Regions from separate parts of the Stutzerimonas decontaminans genome, predicted to be linked through region 2. Evidence: predicted binding sites of a transcription regulator. Region 2 holds the regulator's gene; each other region holds the start of a gene.
What was found. Region 2 encodes FliA, which starts transcription of late flagellar genes. Its sites were predicted from a motif close to CTAAAGTTTNNNNNNNNNNNGCCGNTAA; they were not measured.

Region 1 (5,608 bases), 1.3 Mb from region 2:
GGAAAAACTTCTGGCCGAAGGCGGCATGTTCATCCGCAACGGCTCCGGCGCGCTGATGACCGCCTACGTCGCTGCAGGGCGCTTGATCGGCTACTACGAAACCGAACTCAAGAGCTGGGATTGCCTGGCCGGGCTGGTGCTCGTGGCCGAGGCGGGCGGGCTGCGCAACGACTTCTTCCGTAATGCTGGCTTGCTCAGGGGTAACCCCTATCTGGTGGCGGCGCCTGGTGTGTATCGGCAGCTGAGCGAACTCATCGGTCCTTCGCTGGACGCCTGAGTCGATCGCGTTCGTCGACCCCTCTGTGCTAGTCGGCACAGGCCGCACAGCCTGTGCTATACCGTTCTGACGCATTGGGCCGGCGAAATCGGCCCGTTTACAGGGGGATATCGGCAGCCATCAGGCCCGAACCACCTGTGTGTTCTGATGGCTGCCCGCACAGAGCGAGGTAACGATCATGAGCATGATGCAATGCACCTACCGCGACCACCTCATCACCGCCGAGGTGATGGAATATCCCGGCACCCCGACACCCTGGGCTGGTGGTTGCCGGATCACCGACCCCGCGGGGCACACGACCCGTCGCATGCCGCTACCGCTCGAGCACGCCTTCATGGATGAGCTGGAAAAGGCTCAGCGACTGTCCATGGCCCACGGCAAGTGGCTGGTCGACCAGCACCTCGACCACGGCCGGGAGTTGTACCAACGGGCAGCTTAGTAGTCGCGGACCAATCCCTCATGCGTCGGATGCCACCCATCCGACGCAGTCGAAGCGTGTCGGCCGCGGCGTGCCGCGCCGCACACAAATAGTTTCACCTACGGCCTGTACGCCATCTTTGCGCCTTCGCGCGAGCAATGGCAGCGATCGCGCTAAGTTTCAGATAGCAAAGCCAAAATCACTCCGAGCTGGACAGCTTCGGCGACATCTTAGGCGTTGCTTATTCAGCGAAACGGTGGCATAGCTATTACCAAGCCACCTGAAAAGGTGGTGCTCATAAGCGGAAGTAAGGACGACTTATGCAAATCCAGGTTCATAGCGATAACCACATTGAAGGCAGTGCCCGTCTGGCGGATTGGGTCAGTGCCAGTGTCGCAGGCAAGCTGGACCGGTTCGACGACGAGCTGACCCGCGTCGTCGTGCACCTCAACGATGAGAATGGTGACAAGGCCGGCGCCCATGACAAACGCTGCCAGATCGAAGCGCGCCCTAAGGGGCTGCAGCCGATTTCCGTCACGCACAAGGCCGAGTCGCTTGAATTGGCTGTCGACGGTGCTGTGGACAAGCTCAACAACGCCTTGGCGCATCAGTTCGGTAAATTGCGCAGCAAGCGCGCTGGTGGCCAACCGCAAATGATCGACGGTGCCGCCGTAGCCGGCCGCGATGCGCTGCTGGAGGAAGACTTCCTGGCGGACGAGCAGGTCCGCAACTCCTAAGCCTCAAACAAGGGCCTTCTGCGAGGAAGGCCCTTCGCCCTCAGTGCAGCAGTTCCGGCGGAATGCTGCCGCCGTTCTCAGCCAGTTTCTTCATCACCGCGCGGTGCAGCCACATATTCATCTGCGCCGAGTCCGCCATTTCTGCCGGTGGGCAGCCGAGCTCGGTTGCCAGCTCACGGCGTGCTTCCAGGCTGCTGTTCAGACCGAGCAATTTCAGCAGATCCACGATCGAGGTGCGCCAGTTGAGGGCTTCGGGATGCTGTGCCGCCTTGGCTTCCAGCTGCGCCACCACATCAATGCCGCTGGCGGTGCCGCGCGTCTGATTCAGGTCCTTGTGCGGTGCGATGGTTGCGTTGTCAGTGGTGCTCGGCCGGTCACTCAGCGTGATGCCTTCGGCGCTGGACCGCTCGGCATCGGCCGGAGGTACATCGGCCTTGGATTGCGCCTCGTTGGAGACATCGCCCAGGCCGAGCTTGGCTTTGATCGAGTCGAAAAGTCCCATGTCCATTCTCCGTGCTGTTGGTGTCCGCATTCGACAGCAACACAGGGCCGGACATTCGCTTCCATAGGTCGGACTACCTAACTAGCCGTGCTCCAGCCAGGCGACGGCTTCTGCTTCCTGATCCAGGTCGAAGGCCTTGATGGTCAACCCGGGAATCAGCGCGCCTTCCACTTCGCTGGCCTTGCGCAGCCACTCCTTGCCGGCTATCACAGCGCAACGGTCAAAGCGGCGAATGAAGCGGAAAAGCTGCGGCAGGCGGGACAGTTCCACTCCAACCGCGCCCAACGTGGGCAGGTCGAAATCGCCGATGCGGTAGAGCATCCGGCCATGGCTGATGCCTTCGGATTTGAACAGCAGATCATCCAGCGCGCTGCGCATGGCCTCGCTGTCCAGCTTGCCGGAAAAATCGACATCGATGCGGTTTTCGCTTCTGCGCGATACCTGAAACATGACGAGTCCCTCGGGTTCTGCGGGTGGTCCGGATGTCATCTGACCATAGCCGCCGCGAGGAGAACGGGCCAAAAAAAAGCGGATCGCGAACGTCTTTCTTGACTTGGATCAGCATGCGCGGCGCCGATCCGTGAGCCTCCAGAAATGCCCGAAAGCCGCGCCGCGTCTGGCTTCCAGAAGAGCGACCAACGGCGTCAAGTTGCCCTTCGGTCGGCCGAGAAACGAGATAACTGCGCCGCCAGCGAGTGCTGGCGGCGCCTTCTTTCCTGCTTTTCTGCAGTTGGAAACCTTCCATGACCAGCACCTTGGCGAACGTCATCCAGTCCGTACTGCGCGGGCTGGGCCTACGCACCATCAATCTGCAATTTTTCTTTTCCTACAGCCTGATCTTCCTGTGCGCGGCGTTGACGGCTGGTGTGCTGTTCATGTCGAGCAAGGACGCCAGCCAGATCGACATGGCCGGTGCCCAGCGCATGCTCAGCCAGAAGATGATGAAGGAGGCGCTATTGGCCGCACGCGGTATCGGCGGCCCGGCTGACGTCGAGAAGACCATCCAGCGCTTCGAGCAGTCGCATCGACTACTGCTCAATGGCGACCGAGCTCAGGGCATCCCCCGCGTCGAGCTGGCCAGTGCGCAGCCGCATCTGCAGCGCGTCGACCAGATCTGGCAGCGTTACCGGCCCGCCATACAGGCTCTGGCTGCGGGTCAGAGTGCTGACGTGAACGCGATTGCCACCGACTCCAACGACATCCTTGCCGCGGCCAACGAGGTGGTGCTGCTGATATCCGCCGAGGCCAATCGCAGTGCCTCCCAGCAACTCTGGGTCGCCTTGGGTTCGACGCTGTGCATTCTGCTGCTGGTTATCCTCGGGCGAATTGCAGGCATGAACTGGCTGATGCTGCAGATCGATGAGCTGCGCGGTCGCCTGGAAAAGGTCAGCCAGGGCGATTTTTCCTCGCCGCTGCAGGTGCGTCATGCCGATGACGAAATGGGCATGATCACTCTGGCCTACAACCGTCTGCTGGGGCAGGTGGGCGAAATGATCAAGGGCGTGCGCCAAGCAGCGGATGAAGCCGACGCACAATGCGTGCGCATGGCCGGGCTGGCGGGTGACAGTGCACGCAACGTGGAAGGGCAGCAGGCGGAGATCGACCAGGTCGCCACCGCTATGAACGAAATGCTGGCGACCTCGCATGAGGTGGCACGCAGCACCGTCGAGGCCGCCAATGCTGCGGATGTCGCCGAGCAGGAAACCAACTCCGGCAGCGCAGTAATGAATGAGTCGGTTGGCGCCATCCGCACCCTGAGTGGTCATGTCGACAGCCTCTCCGACGTCATGCAGCAGCTGGTGCAGGACAGCCACGAGATCGGCAAGGTGCTCAACGTGATCAGCGGGATCGCCGAGCAGACCAACCTGCTGGCACTCAATGCCGCTATCGAGGCGGCGCGTGCTGGCGAGCAGGGTCGCGGTTTCGCCGTTGTTGCCGACGAAGTACGCAGCCTGGCCAGTCGCACGCAGAGTTCGGCCAAGGAGGTCAGCGTGCTGGTCGAGCGCCTGCAGAGCCAGGCGACCCGCGCCGGTCATGCCATGGATGCATCGCGGCAGAGCAGCTCGGTGACGCTCACCCAGATCGAAGCGGCGCAGCATGCGCTTGGGCAGATCGTCGGTGCGGTGCAGACCATTCGCGGCATGACCAATCAGATCGCCACGGCGGCCGAGGAGCAGTCACAGGTGGCCGAGGACATGAACCAGTCGCTGACACGCATCGCCCAGGTTGCCGACCAGGCCGCTGGTGTCACTCAGGACACGGCGACGTCAGGCAATACCATCATGCAGAGCATGAAAGGCCTCAAGGCGCTGACTGGGCGTTTTCGCCTGGAGTGTTGAGCCGCAGGCAGGCGTAGCGGGGGAGTGCTGCAGGAGAGGGGCGCCTGACCGGCGTCACGCGGAAAATCCCTGCACCTCAGTGCAGGGATGGAGGGATCAGTCCTGGCGGCTGGTCACTTCCAGCAGGTGGTAGCCGAATTGCGTCTTCACCGGACCCTGAACAACGTTGATCGGGGCGCTGAACACCACCGTGTCGAATTCCTTGACCATTTGGCCGGGGCCGAACGAACCGAGGTCGCCGCCCTGACGGCTGGACGGGCAGCTGGAGTTTTCCTTGGCGACCTCGGCGAAGTCGGCACCGCCCTCGATGGCGGCTTTCAGTTCGTTGCACTTGGCTTCGGTGGAAACCAGGATGTGGCGGGCAGTGGCACGTGCCATGGTAGCTCTCCTCTTCAGATAGGCCGTTGAGGCTACCGCAAACTGCCGATATTGGCGACCGCGCCGATATGGCCTTGGGGGCGTAATGAAGGCCCCCTACAGCGTCTCTTTCGGGTACTCTCGCGCGCTTTTTCACCGGACCTGGAAGAACGCACCATGCTTGATACCACCCTCGCGCAGCTTGAAAACGTCATCAACGATCTGCTGCAGCGCAACCAGAACCTGAGCGAGCACTGTGCCTTGCTTGAGCAACAGCTGCAGCAGGCGCGAGAGGAGAACGACAACCTGCAACTGGCTGCGCTGGAACAGGAAGACAAGCAGGGCGCTACCCTGGCGCGGCTGCAGGCGCTGGTGGAGCGCGCAGCTGGAAGTAACGCCGCATGACGACTGATGGCGTTCAGGTGCTCAAGGTGTTCGGCCGCGAATACTCGTTCCGCGCACCGCCCAGCCAGGACGCGCTGTTACAGGAGGCGACCGCGCTGCTGCAGCGGCACCTGGCCGATAGCCAACGGCAATTTCCCAACGCCACTGGCGATAAGCTGCTGGTGCTGACTGCACTGAACCTCTGCGTGCCGCTGCTGCAGCAAAATGAGCAGATGCACGACGTCGAGCGGCGCATTGCAGCCAGCGTCGCGCGTATCACTCAGCAGCTCGACGCGCAGGGCTGATCGCCTACCTCACGCGGCGTCGCTGCTGCGCGCGGTTTTGCTGATCGGCTGCTCGGCCAGATAGCGTTGCAGGCGGGCCTTTTCCGGCTCGCTGAACGCCAGCCCGAGCTTGGTGCGACGCCAGAGGATGTCATCCACCTGGGTTGCCCACTCCTCGCGCCGCAGGTAGTCGACTTCCTGCTCGTACAGCTGCTGACCGAGGTCCTCGCCGAGTGCATCGAGCGAGCGCGCTTCGCCCAGCATGCGCCATACCCGATTGCCGTAGAGCGTCGCCCAGCGCTTGGCCAAC
Region 2 (5,608 bases):
TAGAAGCGGCACAGCGTCAAGAAATGCTCGGCAAGCCGGCAGTTCTGCTGGTGGCCGGCCCGGTACGGGCGATGCTGTCGAGATTCGCGCGCCTGGCAGTGCCGAACATTCATGTTCTGGCCTACCAGGAAATACCGGACAACAAGCAGGTCACCATCGTCTCGACGGTGGGTCAGAATTAACCGAGGGTACAGGCCATGCAGGTCAAACGTTTCTTCGCCGCCGATATGCGCATCGCCATGAAAATGGTGCGTGACGAGCTGGGCGCCGATGCCGTGATCATCGGCAATCGCCGGGTGGCCGGTGGCGTCGAGCTGACTGCCGTGCTCGATTACCCGATGCAATCTGCGCCGGCCGCCAACAAGCCCAACCCGGCGCTGGAAGCCGAGCTGCGCAAGACTCAGGCCCGTCTGGCCAATGCCCACGCCGAGCTGAGCGCCGCACCGCGGGCGAAGATGCAGGATCGTCAACTGGTTGACGAGAAGCCGGCCGCCGCAGCGAGCAAGCCGCAACCCACTCCGGTTGCCGAGGCTACCGCTGCGGTCGATTCGCGTGCGATCGAAGCGATGTATTCGGAGCTGCATGGTCTGCGCGAGCTGATCGAAGTGCAGCTCGGTTCGATTGCCTGGGGCCAGGAGCAGAGCCGTCGGCCGCAACAGGCTGGCCTCTGGCGCCGTCTGCAGCGCATGGGGCTGCCGGCTGAGCTGTCGCGCAGCCTGCTGGAAAAAGTTGCCGGCATCAACGAGTCGCGCCAGGCTTGGCGCATGGTGCTGGCGCACTTGGCGCAGGCGATCAAGGTCAGCAAGAACGAGCCGCTGGAAGAGGGTGGTGTCATCGCCTTGGTAGGCCCAGCTGGCGTCGGCAAGACCACCACGCTGGCCAAGCTCGCGGCGCGCTACGTATTGAAGTACGGCGCACAGAGCATTGCTCTGGCCAGCATGGACAACTACCGGATCGGCGCGCAGGAGCAGCTCAAGACTCTGGGGCGGATCCTCGATGTGCCGGTGCTGCAGCTCGATCCGAGTCAGCCGCTGAACAAGTCGTTGGCCTCACTGGCGCGCAAGCGGGTGATCCTGATCGACACCGCCGGTCTGCCCGCCAGCGATCCGACGCTGCGTATGCAACTCGAGGCGCTGTCCGACAAGGGCGTCAAATCGAAGAATTATCTGGTGCTGGCTGCAACCAGCCAGAGCCAGGTGCTCAAGGCGGCGTGGCACAACTATCGTCGCTGTGGCCTGGCTGGCTGTATCCTGACAAAGCTGGACGAGGCTGGCAGCCTCGGTGATGTGCTTGGGCTCACGATCAGCCAGCACTTGCCGATAGCGTACCTCGCGGACGGCCCCCGGATTCCGGACGACTTGCACCTGCCACGCAGCCATCAACTGGTCAGTCGCGCGGTGAGTCTGCAATCCGGCGAGGAACCGAGCGAGGAAACCATGGCCGATATGTTCGCCGGGTTGTACAACGGCTCGTCACGGCGGGCCGGATGATGCTGCGACAGCAGTACCTGAATGAATCAGATGCGTGCCATGCGGGCGCATCGCCGGCCGCAAGGCCCCAGCAAGATATAGGCATGTGAACATGGGTATGCATCCCGTACAGGTGATTGCGGTGACCGGCGGCAAGGGTGGCGTCGGCAAGACCAACGTGTCGGTCAATCTGGCACTGGCGCTGGCTGACCTTGGCCGACGTGTGGTGTTGCTTGACGCCGACCTCGGCCTGGCCAACGTCGACGTGCTGCTGGGGCTTACCACCAAGCGCACCCTGGCCGACGTCATCGCCGGCGAATGTGATCTGCGCGACGTGCTGATCCAGGGGCCGGGCGGCATCCGCGTAGTGCCGGCCGCATCCGGCACGCAGAGCATGGTGCAGTTGTCTTCGCTGCAGCACGCGGGGTTGATCCAGGCGTTCAGCGAGCTCGGCGACGAGCTCGACGTGCTGATCATCGACACCGCGGCTGGTATCGGCGATTCAGTAGTGAGCTTCGTGCGCGCCGCGCAGGAGGTGCTGCTGGTCGTCACCGATGAGCCGACCTCGATCACCGATGCCTACGCGCTGATCAAACTGCTTAACCGTGATTACGGCATCAGCCGTTTCCGGGTGCTCGCCAATATGGCTCATGCTCCGCAGGAAGGGCGCAACCTGTTCGCCAAGCTGACCAAGGTCACCGAGCGCTTTCTGGATGTAGCGCTGCAGTATGTCGGTGCCGTGCCTTACGATGAGGCTGTGCGCAAGGCTGTACAGAAGCAGCGTGCGGTCTATGAAGCCTACCCGCGATCTAAATGCGCGCTGGCGTTTAAGGCCATCGCGCAGAGGGTCGATACTTGGCCGTTGCCCGCCACGCCGCGTGGTCATCTCGAATTCTTCGTAGAGCGTCTCATCACCCCCGCTTCACAAAGCCACGAATGACAGGTGCCGGATCCGCTATGTATTACAGCAAGGCTCAGGCAAAGGATGCGCAGTACCGCCTGATCGATCAGTACGCCCCGCTGGTCAAGCGAATCGCTTACCACCTGCTGGCGCGTCTGCCTGCCAGCGTGCAGGTCGACGATCTGATTCAGGCTGGAATGATCGGACTGCTGGAAGCAGCTAAGAAATACGACGCCGGCAAGGGTGCCAGTTTCGAAACCTACGCCGGTATCCGCATTCGCGGCACCATGCTCGACGAAGTGCGCAAGGGCGACTGGGCGCCGCGCTCGGTGCACCGCAATTCGCGGATGGTCAGCGAGGCGATTCGGGCGATCGAGGCGAAAACCGGTCGCGACGCTAAAGATCACGAGGTTGCGGCCGAACTTAAGCTAAGCCTCGATGAGTATTACGGCATTCTCGGCGATACGCTGGGCAGCCGCCTGTTCAGCTTCGATGATCTGCTGCAGGAGGGTGAGCACGGCGAGCTTCAGGAGGATGCTGCCAGTACCCACCCTGAGCCCTTCCGCGATCTCGAGGACGAACGCTTTCAGCAGGCCCTGGCCGACGCCATTGCCAACCTGCCCGAGCGCGAGAAGCTGGTGCTGTCGCTGTATTACGACGAAGAATTGAACTTGAAGGAAATTGGGCAGGTGCTGGGAGTTAGCGAGTCGCGTGTGAGCCAGTTGCATAGCCAGTGTGCTGCGCGCTTGCGTGCACGCCTCGGCGAATGGCGCGCCAATTGACGATTGTTTGCGGTATGACGTGCTCGGTTTGCTGAGGCATTTTTGGACTTACGGAGGTCGACTTGGACAAGAACATGAAAATCCTCATCGTCGATGACTTCTCGACGATGAGACGAATCATCAAGAACCTCCTGCGTGATCTGGGGTTCACCAACACCGCCGAAGCGGATGACGGCACCACCGCGCTGCCAATGCTGAAGAGCGGCAGCTTCGACTTCCTCGTCACCGACTGGAACATGCCGGGCATGAGCGGTATCGATCTGCTGCGCACCGTGCGCGCTGATGAGCGCCTCAAGCACCTGCCAGTACTGATGGTGACAGCCGAGGCGAAACGCGACCAGATCATCGAGGCGGCACAGGCCGGGGTTAACGGCTATGTGGTCAAGCCTTTTACTGCCCAGGTGCTCAAGGAGAAGATCGAGAAGATCTTCGAGCGCGTCAACGGCTGAAGCAGCAACGCCGCGAGGGCACTATGACGCAAGCAGATCAAAGCCTGGCAGAGTTCGAAGCGACTCTGAAGGCCCATGCACCCAAGCTGATCGAAAGTCTGCAGCAGGGCCGCTTCGATGAAGCGACGCAGATGTTCAACGAGCTCAATCAGGTGCGCAATCACGGGCTCTATCTGGAGGTTGGCAAGCTCACCCGCGAGCTGCACAACGCTATCGTCAAGCTCGAGATGGATACCTGCGCTACCGGGGGCGATCCGTCACCGATTACCGATGCGACCGATCGCCTGTCCTACGTGGTGGAGATGACCGAGAAGGCCGCCAATCGCACCATGGATCTGGTGGAGGAGTCCGCTCCGCTGGTGAACTACGTGAGCTACGAGGCCCAGAGCTTGACGGCCGACTGGCAGCGCTTCATGCGTCGCGAAATGAATGCCGAGCAATTCCGCGAGCTGGTCAAGCGCATCGACCAATACCTCCAGCGCAGCATGAATGACGGCAGCCAGCTGTCGCAGAATCTCAGCGAAATCATGCTTGCCCAAGACTTCCAGGATCTGACCGGCCAGGTGATCAAGCGGGTGACCCGCCTCATCACCGAGCTTGAAAGCAACCTGCTCAATCTCGTCCTCATGGCGGGGCAGGTCGACCGCGTCGCCGGCATCCAGCACGACCGCGATGCCATGCGTGCCGAGCAAGAGAAGAAAAAACAAGAAAAAATGCCTTCCAACGGTGAAGGTCCGCAGATGCATGCCGATATGCGTGAAGACGTCGTTTCCGGCCAGGACGATGTCGATGATCTGCTTTCAAGCCTGGGCTTTTAGGGGAAGTGAATATGAGCTTCGACGCCGATGAAGAAATCCTCCAGGATTTCCTGGTAGAGGCCGGCGAGATTCTCGAACTATTGTCCGAGCAACTCGTGGAGCTGGAAAGCAGCCCCGATGACATGGCGTTGCTCAATGCGATTTTTCGCGGGTTCCACACGGTAAAGGGCGGTGCGGGCTTTCTTCAGCTCCATGAGCTGGTGGAGTGCTGCCATATCGCCGAAAACGTCTTCGACATCCTGCGCAAGGGTGAGCGTCGCGTCGACTCCGAACTGATGGATGTCGTGTTGCAGGCCCTCGACTCCGTGAACGAGATGTTCAGTCAGGTCCGCGAGCGCGTCGAGCCGACTCCCGCCTCACGCGAGCTACTCGCCGCTCTGGCGCGTCTGGCAGAACCCGCTTCTGCTGACGAACCGGCGGCTCCGGTCGAGACGCCGGTTATGCCCGAGCCCCAGGTCGAAGCTGACGACAGCGAATTCGAGCAGCTGCTCGACGCCGTTCAGCCGCCAGCCGGCGAGTCTGCAGCCGCGCCGGCAAGCGGTGGCGCTGACGAAATCACTGACGACGAATTCGAGTCGTTGCTCGACCAGCTGCATGGCAAAGGTCAGTTCTCGGCCAGTGCATCCAGCACGGCACCCGAGCCTGAGGTCGCTGCACCGACCAGCGATGAGATTACCGACGACGAATTCGAGGCTCTGCTCGATCAGCTGCATGGCAAGGGCAAGTTCGAGCCCGTTGGCAGCGTAAGCGCTGAACCCGCTGCGCCGTCGAGTGCTGCGCCGGTCGGCAGTGCCAGCGCCACTGATGAGATCAGCGATGACGAGTTCGAAGCGCTGCTCGATCAGCTGCACGGCAAAGGCAAATTTGAGCCTGCGGTTGCCGAGGTAGCGGCTGCCGCGCCGAGCAAGCCGGCACCCAAGCCCGAGCCCGCTCGTGCTGCTGTTCCAGCCAAGGCTGCACCAGCGGCCGCGGTGAGCAAGCCTGCTGCCGCGGCTCCGGCAGAAAAAGCGCCGGCCGAAGCCGAGACGACGGTGCGCGTGGATACCGCGCGCCTCGATGAAATCATGAACATGGTCGGCGAGCTGGTGCTGGTGCGTAATCGTCTGGTGCGCCTGGGCTCCAACAGTGGCGACGAGGCGATGGCCAAGGCCGTTTCCAATCTCGACGTAGTCACAGCCGATCTGCAGAG
Region 3 (5,608 bases), 2.3 Mb from region 2:
TCCGGCCCTGGCGAAGCTCAAGACCCGCTGGGACTTCCTCAAGGTGGCGCTGGAAGATATGAACAGCGGCAGTAACAATCTCACCACCGCGTCGGGCAGACCTTTCGCGCCGATCATGGTCGACCGTCACGCCCGCAGCCTGAGTGACCAGTGGATGGCCGCCAAACCCTGACCTCTGTCAGCCGTGGGCGGCCGACTCGCGCAGACGCACCGGCCCGACGCGCGCTTCGATGGCGAGGCGCAGCGGCTCGCGCAGGCCGAGCATGAATCCGAGTTCAGCGGCGACGAACAGCGGCCCGATGATCAGCCCGGTTAGGTCATCGACGAAGGCCGGTTTGCGCCCCTCGAAATAATGCCCGACGAACTGGATGACCCAGCCAAGCACGAACAACCCCAGCCCAACACCCAGCCACACTGCCGTCGTCGCACTGGCAAGCCGCGCGCCCAACCAGATGCACAGCAGCAGCACCACGCTCATCAGCAGGCCATAACGCAGATCGAGGCGTAGATAGAACAGCGCCGCGGCGAGCGAGACCAGTGCGGCCGGGCTGAGCCATATTCCGGCCACGTCCATGCCGGGCCGCGACAGCAACACAGCTACCGCCAGCACGATCAGCGGGATGCCGATGAAATGGGTCAGCAGGTTGCGCGGGTCACGATGATAGGCCGCGTACTGTGCCAGGTGATCGGTGAGGGTTTTCATTGGCGGCATCTCCAGAGGTCGCGTCCGCCAAGCTTAGCCGGTCGGTGCGCCGCCGCCCTCGGATGGGCTAGGACGATCGCGCCAACATCAGGATGTGATTGCGCTATTCCTCGGGCCGATAGCCCAATCGCAGCCCGCCCCAATGCCGACCATTGACCATGATCGGTACTGACAGATCGTGCATCAGCTCACCGGTATCGCGGCTGTACGTCTGCAGCAATACCCGGCGCTGATGACTGCCACAGCGTCCACCAGTTCGATCATTGAACAGGCGCTTGCTGCGGCTCTTGACCCGATCGATTTCCGGGTTGCCCACCGGCGGCTGGCTGAAGGCACGGTTGTGCGTCGGCACGTAGCCTTCGGGCGTCGTGGCGATGGCATAGACCAGCGCCGAATGCTGCTGCAGCAGCGGTTCCTGAACCGCCGGCAGCACCTCGTCAGCGTAGCGGTCGAAGCGAGTCTGGTATTTGACCGGATTGGTATTGGGCTGCGCCCGATAATTGCGATCGAACAGGTCATCGAGACTGACGCGTCCGGCGGCAATGTCCGCCTCGAATCGCGCGGCAATCGCTGCCGCCCCTTGGCGAGCCAGGTTGAACATCGCCTGGTGGTAATCGTCGAGCTGAACCTCGGCCAGCTGCTCGCTGGCACTCTCGGCTTGCGCCACCAGCCGTTCCGCGGCCTGTTCGAGCTGCCGGGTCTGCTTTTCGCTGTCCAGCGCGTCGGCGCGCAACTGATCGAGGGCGACGAACTGACCGGTCAGGCGCTGATGGTTGTCGGCGGTGCCAGTGGTGATCTGCTCCACCTGACTTTCGACGCTGCCGGCCAGGCCGGCAATGCCGCTGAGCTGCTCGCCAGTGGCGGCGATCTGTTCGGCAGCAGCGTCCAGTTCGCTGGCCTGACGCTGGATATAGCTGACTACCGCTTCGCTCTGCTGGCGGATGTCGCCGACCATGCGGCCGACTTCCTCGGTAGCGCTGGAAGTGCGCGCCGCCAGACTGCGGACCTCATCGGCCACCACGGCGAAACCGCGCCCGGCCTCACCGGCCCGCGCGGCCTCGATGGCGGCGTTGAGGGCGAGCAGGTTGGTCTGGCTGGCAATGGACTGGATCACGTCGGTGATCCGGCGGATCTCTTCAGTACGCGCGGAGAGCCCGTCGATCAGCTCGCGGCTGGCCTGAGTCTGCGCACTGAGCTGCTGCATGCGCTCGATCGCCTTCTGCAGCTCGGCCTGCCCGGCATCGCTGCGCTGGCGTACCGCCTGCGCGGCGTCCAGCGTATGGCGGGCGCGCTCGGCACTGTCCTGCTCGGTGCTGGCGATGGCCTGTGCACCGTTGGCGATTTCGCTCACCGCCTGCAGTTGCGATTGCAGGCGGCTGGCCAGCTGCTCGGCGCTGTAGGCGACCTGGGCAGCCGACAAGGCGTTGTGACAGGTATTGCGCGAGAGGTTCTTGCTCAGTTCGGCGAAGGCGCGTGGCGTATCGTCAGTGGTCGCGGCGTCGGCATTCGCCGCCAGGGACGCACTGAACCAGGGCCACAGCGCTGCAGCGAGTAACAATATCGCCGTCACTGCCAGCGGCGGGACCAGCCAGTAGTGCACAAGCAACAAAGCTATGATCAACGCGGCGTGAAACGCCACAAGCTTGGGATGGCGGTAGGCGGGGCTCATGGACGGCCTCTTGTTCTTGTCGGATCGATCCGACGTTGTACCCATAGCCCCGGATAAAGAACAGTAGTGCCTTAGTAGCAACGTGCCGTCATCGGAGGCTCACTCCAGGCTTAGCGGCCGCTCCCGCGCAAACTGAAGCCGCCCTCCTCGACCACCGCGATCAACGGGCAATGTCAGGCTGATCAGGTGCGGTCACTGGTAGCGAGAGCTGCACGCGCCGGCGCAACCAGGGGCTCGGGCGATAACGCGCCTCGCCGCCGTAACAGCCTTGCATGTTTTGCAGGATGGCGAGGATTCGTGCGGCGCCGTAGTGCTCGGCAAATCCCACCGGCCCCTTCGGATAGCCCAGCGCCAAAGTGATCGCGCGGTCCAGCGTTTGCGGATCGGCGATGCCCTTCTGGGCGATCTCGCAGCCCAGGTTGACGATGCTTGCCACCACCCGCTGATTGACGAAACCGGGTGAGTCGTTGATCACCTCGACCGGCACGCCATCGTGACTCAGTGCCTGCCGCGCCTGTGCTTCGAGAGCAGGGTCGAGCGCCGGCTGGCGCATCAGCACCCGACGCCGATCGAAATCGGCGAACAGGTCGAAAGCAATACTGCGCGTGGCGGGCAAACCCAACCGAGCGATCATCGTGCTGGCATCCTCGCCTAAAGGGGTGACTAGGCAGATGGCGCGCGACGATGGCCTCTCGCCGGTTTCCAGCTGCGTACCAGCCTCGCACAACAACGCCGCCAGCCAGCCGCGCAATTGGGTATCCTGACTGTCCAGCCAGAACGGGCGCTCGACGGATACCAGCGGCATTGGTGGCTCCGGCGTGCGGATCTGCTGGCCGTTCTCGTAGCGGTAGTAGCCCTGGCCGGTCTTGCGTCCAAGCAAACCGGCGGCGACCCGCTGGGCGGCCTGGTAGGACGGCGTATAGCGCGGGTCCTGATAGAACTGTTGATACACCGACTCCATCACCGCATGGGAAATATCCAGCCCAGTGAGATCGAACAGCTCGAACGGCCCCATGCGAAAGCCCGGCCCGTCGCGCAGGATGCGGTCGATCTGCTCGGCATCGGCGATACCCTCGGCAAGGATGCGCTGCGCCTCGGTGCTGTAGGCGCGGCCGGCGTGGTTGACCAGAAAGCCGGGAGTGTCCGGCGTGATTGCCGGGAAATGCCCGGCCCGTTCGGCCAGCTGTACCAGCCGCTGGATGACCTGCGGATCGCTGCGCTCACCGCGCACCACCTCGACCAGCTTCATCAGCGGCACCGGATTAAAGAAGTGAAAACCCGCCACCCGCTCCGGACGCCGGCAGGCGGCGGCGATGCGCGTGACCGAAAGCGATGAGGTGTTGGTCGCCAGCACCGCGTCCTCGGCGAGCAAGGACTCCAGCTCGATGAACAACGCCTGCTTGGCCTCGAGATTCTCGACGATCGCCTCGATCACCAGATCGCAGCCTGACAGATCAGCCAGCGCGGGTGCCGCCTGCATGCGGGGCAACGTGGCGTCCAGCTCGGCGACGCTCAGCCGCCCCTTGGCCACGCCGCGTTCGAGCAGTTCGCGGTTGAAGCGCAGTGCCTCGCTGATCGACTCGCTGCGCGCATCGTGCAACCACACCTGCTTGCCGGCGCTGGCGAACAATTGCGCGATCCCGCGACCCATGGCGCCCGCGCCGACGATACCGATACGCTCAAACATGCAAACCTCCTCACGAGCAACGCGATATTTCGCAGTGCGGAACAAGATTCCATCGAATTGACCGTGAGCGTAAAGACTGCCAATCTCCAGTGCAAGTCAGCCGCCGAACCGCTCGTTCATGTCCGATCAGTCCTATCCCGCCGCCACGCTGCAACAGGTAGAAAGCTCGTTGACCGGGTTCTTCCAGGACCTGGGTTGCCAGCTCAAGGAGTACGGCCCGGAGTGCGTGGTGGTCGAACTGCTGTTGTTGCCGCGCCACCTGAACAACGCCAGCAACCTGCACGGCGGCGTCACGGCGACCCTGCTGGACGTGGCGATGGGGCTCTGCGGAACCTGGGTCGAACAGCCGGAACAGCGCCGCGTGGCGACCACGCTGTCGATGAACGTGAACTTCAGCGCACCGGCTCCAGCCGGTAGCCGCATCCGTGCTGTCGCTGTCTGCCGCTCCGCGGGGCACAAGGTGTTCATGGCCAGCTGCGACCTGCTGGACGAGAAGGACCAGTTGCTGGCCTTCGGCGAAGGCGTATACAAGCGCGGCAAACTGCGCAGCGAGCTGCCCTGAGCGATGCTTGCCCTGCTCCCGCTGGCGCTCGTCTGCGAGCTGTTCGCGCTGGTCACGCGCCTGCCGCTGCTGAGCGTGGTCAGCGGTGCGCTGCTGGTGCTTTTCTTCGCCTGGCACTGGCGCTCGCTGATGCCCTATCCGCGCCGGCTCGGGCTGGTCACGCTGGGGCTGTTCGCCTACTGGGCACTGCTCCGTGACCCCGACTGGCAGCAGGTCCAGCGGATGCTCTCCGCCGCGGCCTACTACGGCGCTTTCATCGGCGCCCTCGGGCTTGCCCATTGCGCGGTCAAGCGAATGCCACAGCTCGGCGAGCTGCATCGACTCCTACTGCGGCTACCCCGTACCAGCCTCTACCCGAGCTATCTGTTCAGCACCTTCGCGATCAGCTCGGTGCTGAGCTTCGGCATGCTCAATCTGGTCTGCGGTTCACTGGAACGTTATCTGGATCGGCAGCCGTATAGCCCGACCCAGCGCCGCGAGGGCGCCAGGGGCGTAATGGTGACGGCCCTGCGCGGCTTCGCCCTGGTGCCCTTGCTGGCACCGACCAGCGTGGCGGTGGCGATCCTCACCCGCGAGTTGCCGGGACTGAGCTGGAGCGCCCTGCTGCCATTCGGCCTGCTCTGCGGGGCTATCCTGCTGCTGGTGGGCTGGCCGATGGAAAACCATCGTCTGCAGCAGTTGCGGGAGACCGATGCCCCGGCAAGCGGCTCGAGCGTTACCGGGCCGGCAAAGGGGCTGCGTAACCTGCTGTACGCCAGCCTGCTCGGCATCCTGCTGATCGCCCTGCTGGCCAGCCTGACGCCGCTATCGGCAACCCAGGCCGCCATGCTGCTGGTGCCGCTCGCGGTGGTCGGCCTGCTGCTGTATCAGGGTGGATCGCCGACAACGGTCTATGCCGAGGTACGCGACACCCTCGCTGGCATGCGCAACGAGACCTTCATCTTCGCCTGCTCGGCACTGCTTGGCGGGCTTACGGCCGTGCTGATC

Region 1: a site for FliA is predicted at 2,578-2,605, ahead of UIB01_RS13765 (methyl-accepting chemotaxis protein). Genes of this name have one in related genera too.
Region 3: a site for FliA is predicted at 2,483-2,510, ahead of UIB01_RS18800 (methyl-accepting chemotaxis protein). Genes of this name have one in related genera too.

What each region holds. Positions count from the first base shown of each region.
Region 1 covers NZ_CP007509.1:3,018,514-3,024,121, reverse strand. Annotated here, with positions in the region: gene UIB01_RS13790 (inositol monophosphatase family protein) at 1-277, shown strand, start outside; gene UIB01_RS13785 (hypothetical protein) at 456-716, shown strand; gene UIB01_RS13780 (HPF/RaiA family ribosome-associated protein) at 1,016-1,432, shown strand; gene UIB01_RS13775 (DUF3597 domain-containing protein) at 1,473-1,934, opposite strand; gene UIB01_RS13770 (SpoIIAA family protein) at 2,016-2,384, opposite strand; gene UIB01_RS13765 (methyl-accepting chemotaxis protein) at 2,678-4,273, shown strand; gene UIB01_RS13760 (peptidylprolyl isomerase) at 4,370-4,669, opposite strand; gene UIB01_RS13755 (hypothetical protein) at 4,808-5,035, shown strand; gene UIB01_RS13750 (cell division protein ZapA) at 5,032-5,319, shown strand; gene glpD (glycerol-3-phosphate dehydrogenase) at 5,329-5,608, opposite strand, start outside.
Region 2 covers NZ_CP007509.1:1,713,368-1,718,975, forward strand. Annotated here, with positions in the region: gene flhA (flagellar biosynthesis protein FlhA) at 1-182, shown strand, start outside; gene flhF (flagellar biosynthesis GTPase FlhF) at 198-1,490, shown strand; gene fleN (flagellar synthesis regulator FleN) at 1,582-2,409, shown strand; gene fliA (RNA polymerase sigma factor FliA) at 2,427-3,152, shown strand; gene UIB01_RS08060 (chemotaxis response regulator CheY) at 3,227-3,601, shown strand; gene UIB01_RS08065 (protein phosphatase CheZ) at 3,625-4,419, shown strand; gene UIB01_RS08070 (chemotaxis protein CheA) at 4,431-5,608, shown strand, end outside.
Region 3 covers NZ_CP007509.1:4,052,016-4,057,623, forward strand. Annotated here, with positions in the region: gene UIB01_RS18790 (hypothetical protein) at 1-172, shown strand, start outside; gene UIB01_RS18795 (Mpo1 family 2-hydroxy fatty acid dioxygenase) at 179-703, opposite strand; gene UIB01_RS18800 (methyl-accepting chemotaxis protein) at 807-2,372, opposite strand; gene UIB01_RS18805 (3-hydroxyacyl-CoA dehydrogenase) at 2,533-4,059, opposite strand; gene UIB01_RS18810 (PaaI family thioesterase) at 4,178-4,621, shown strand; gene UIB01_RS18815 (hypothetical protein) at 4,625-5,608, shown strand, end outside.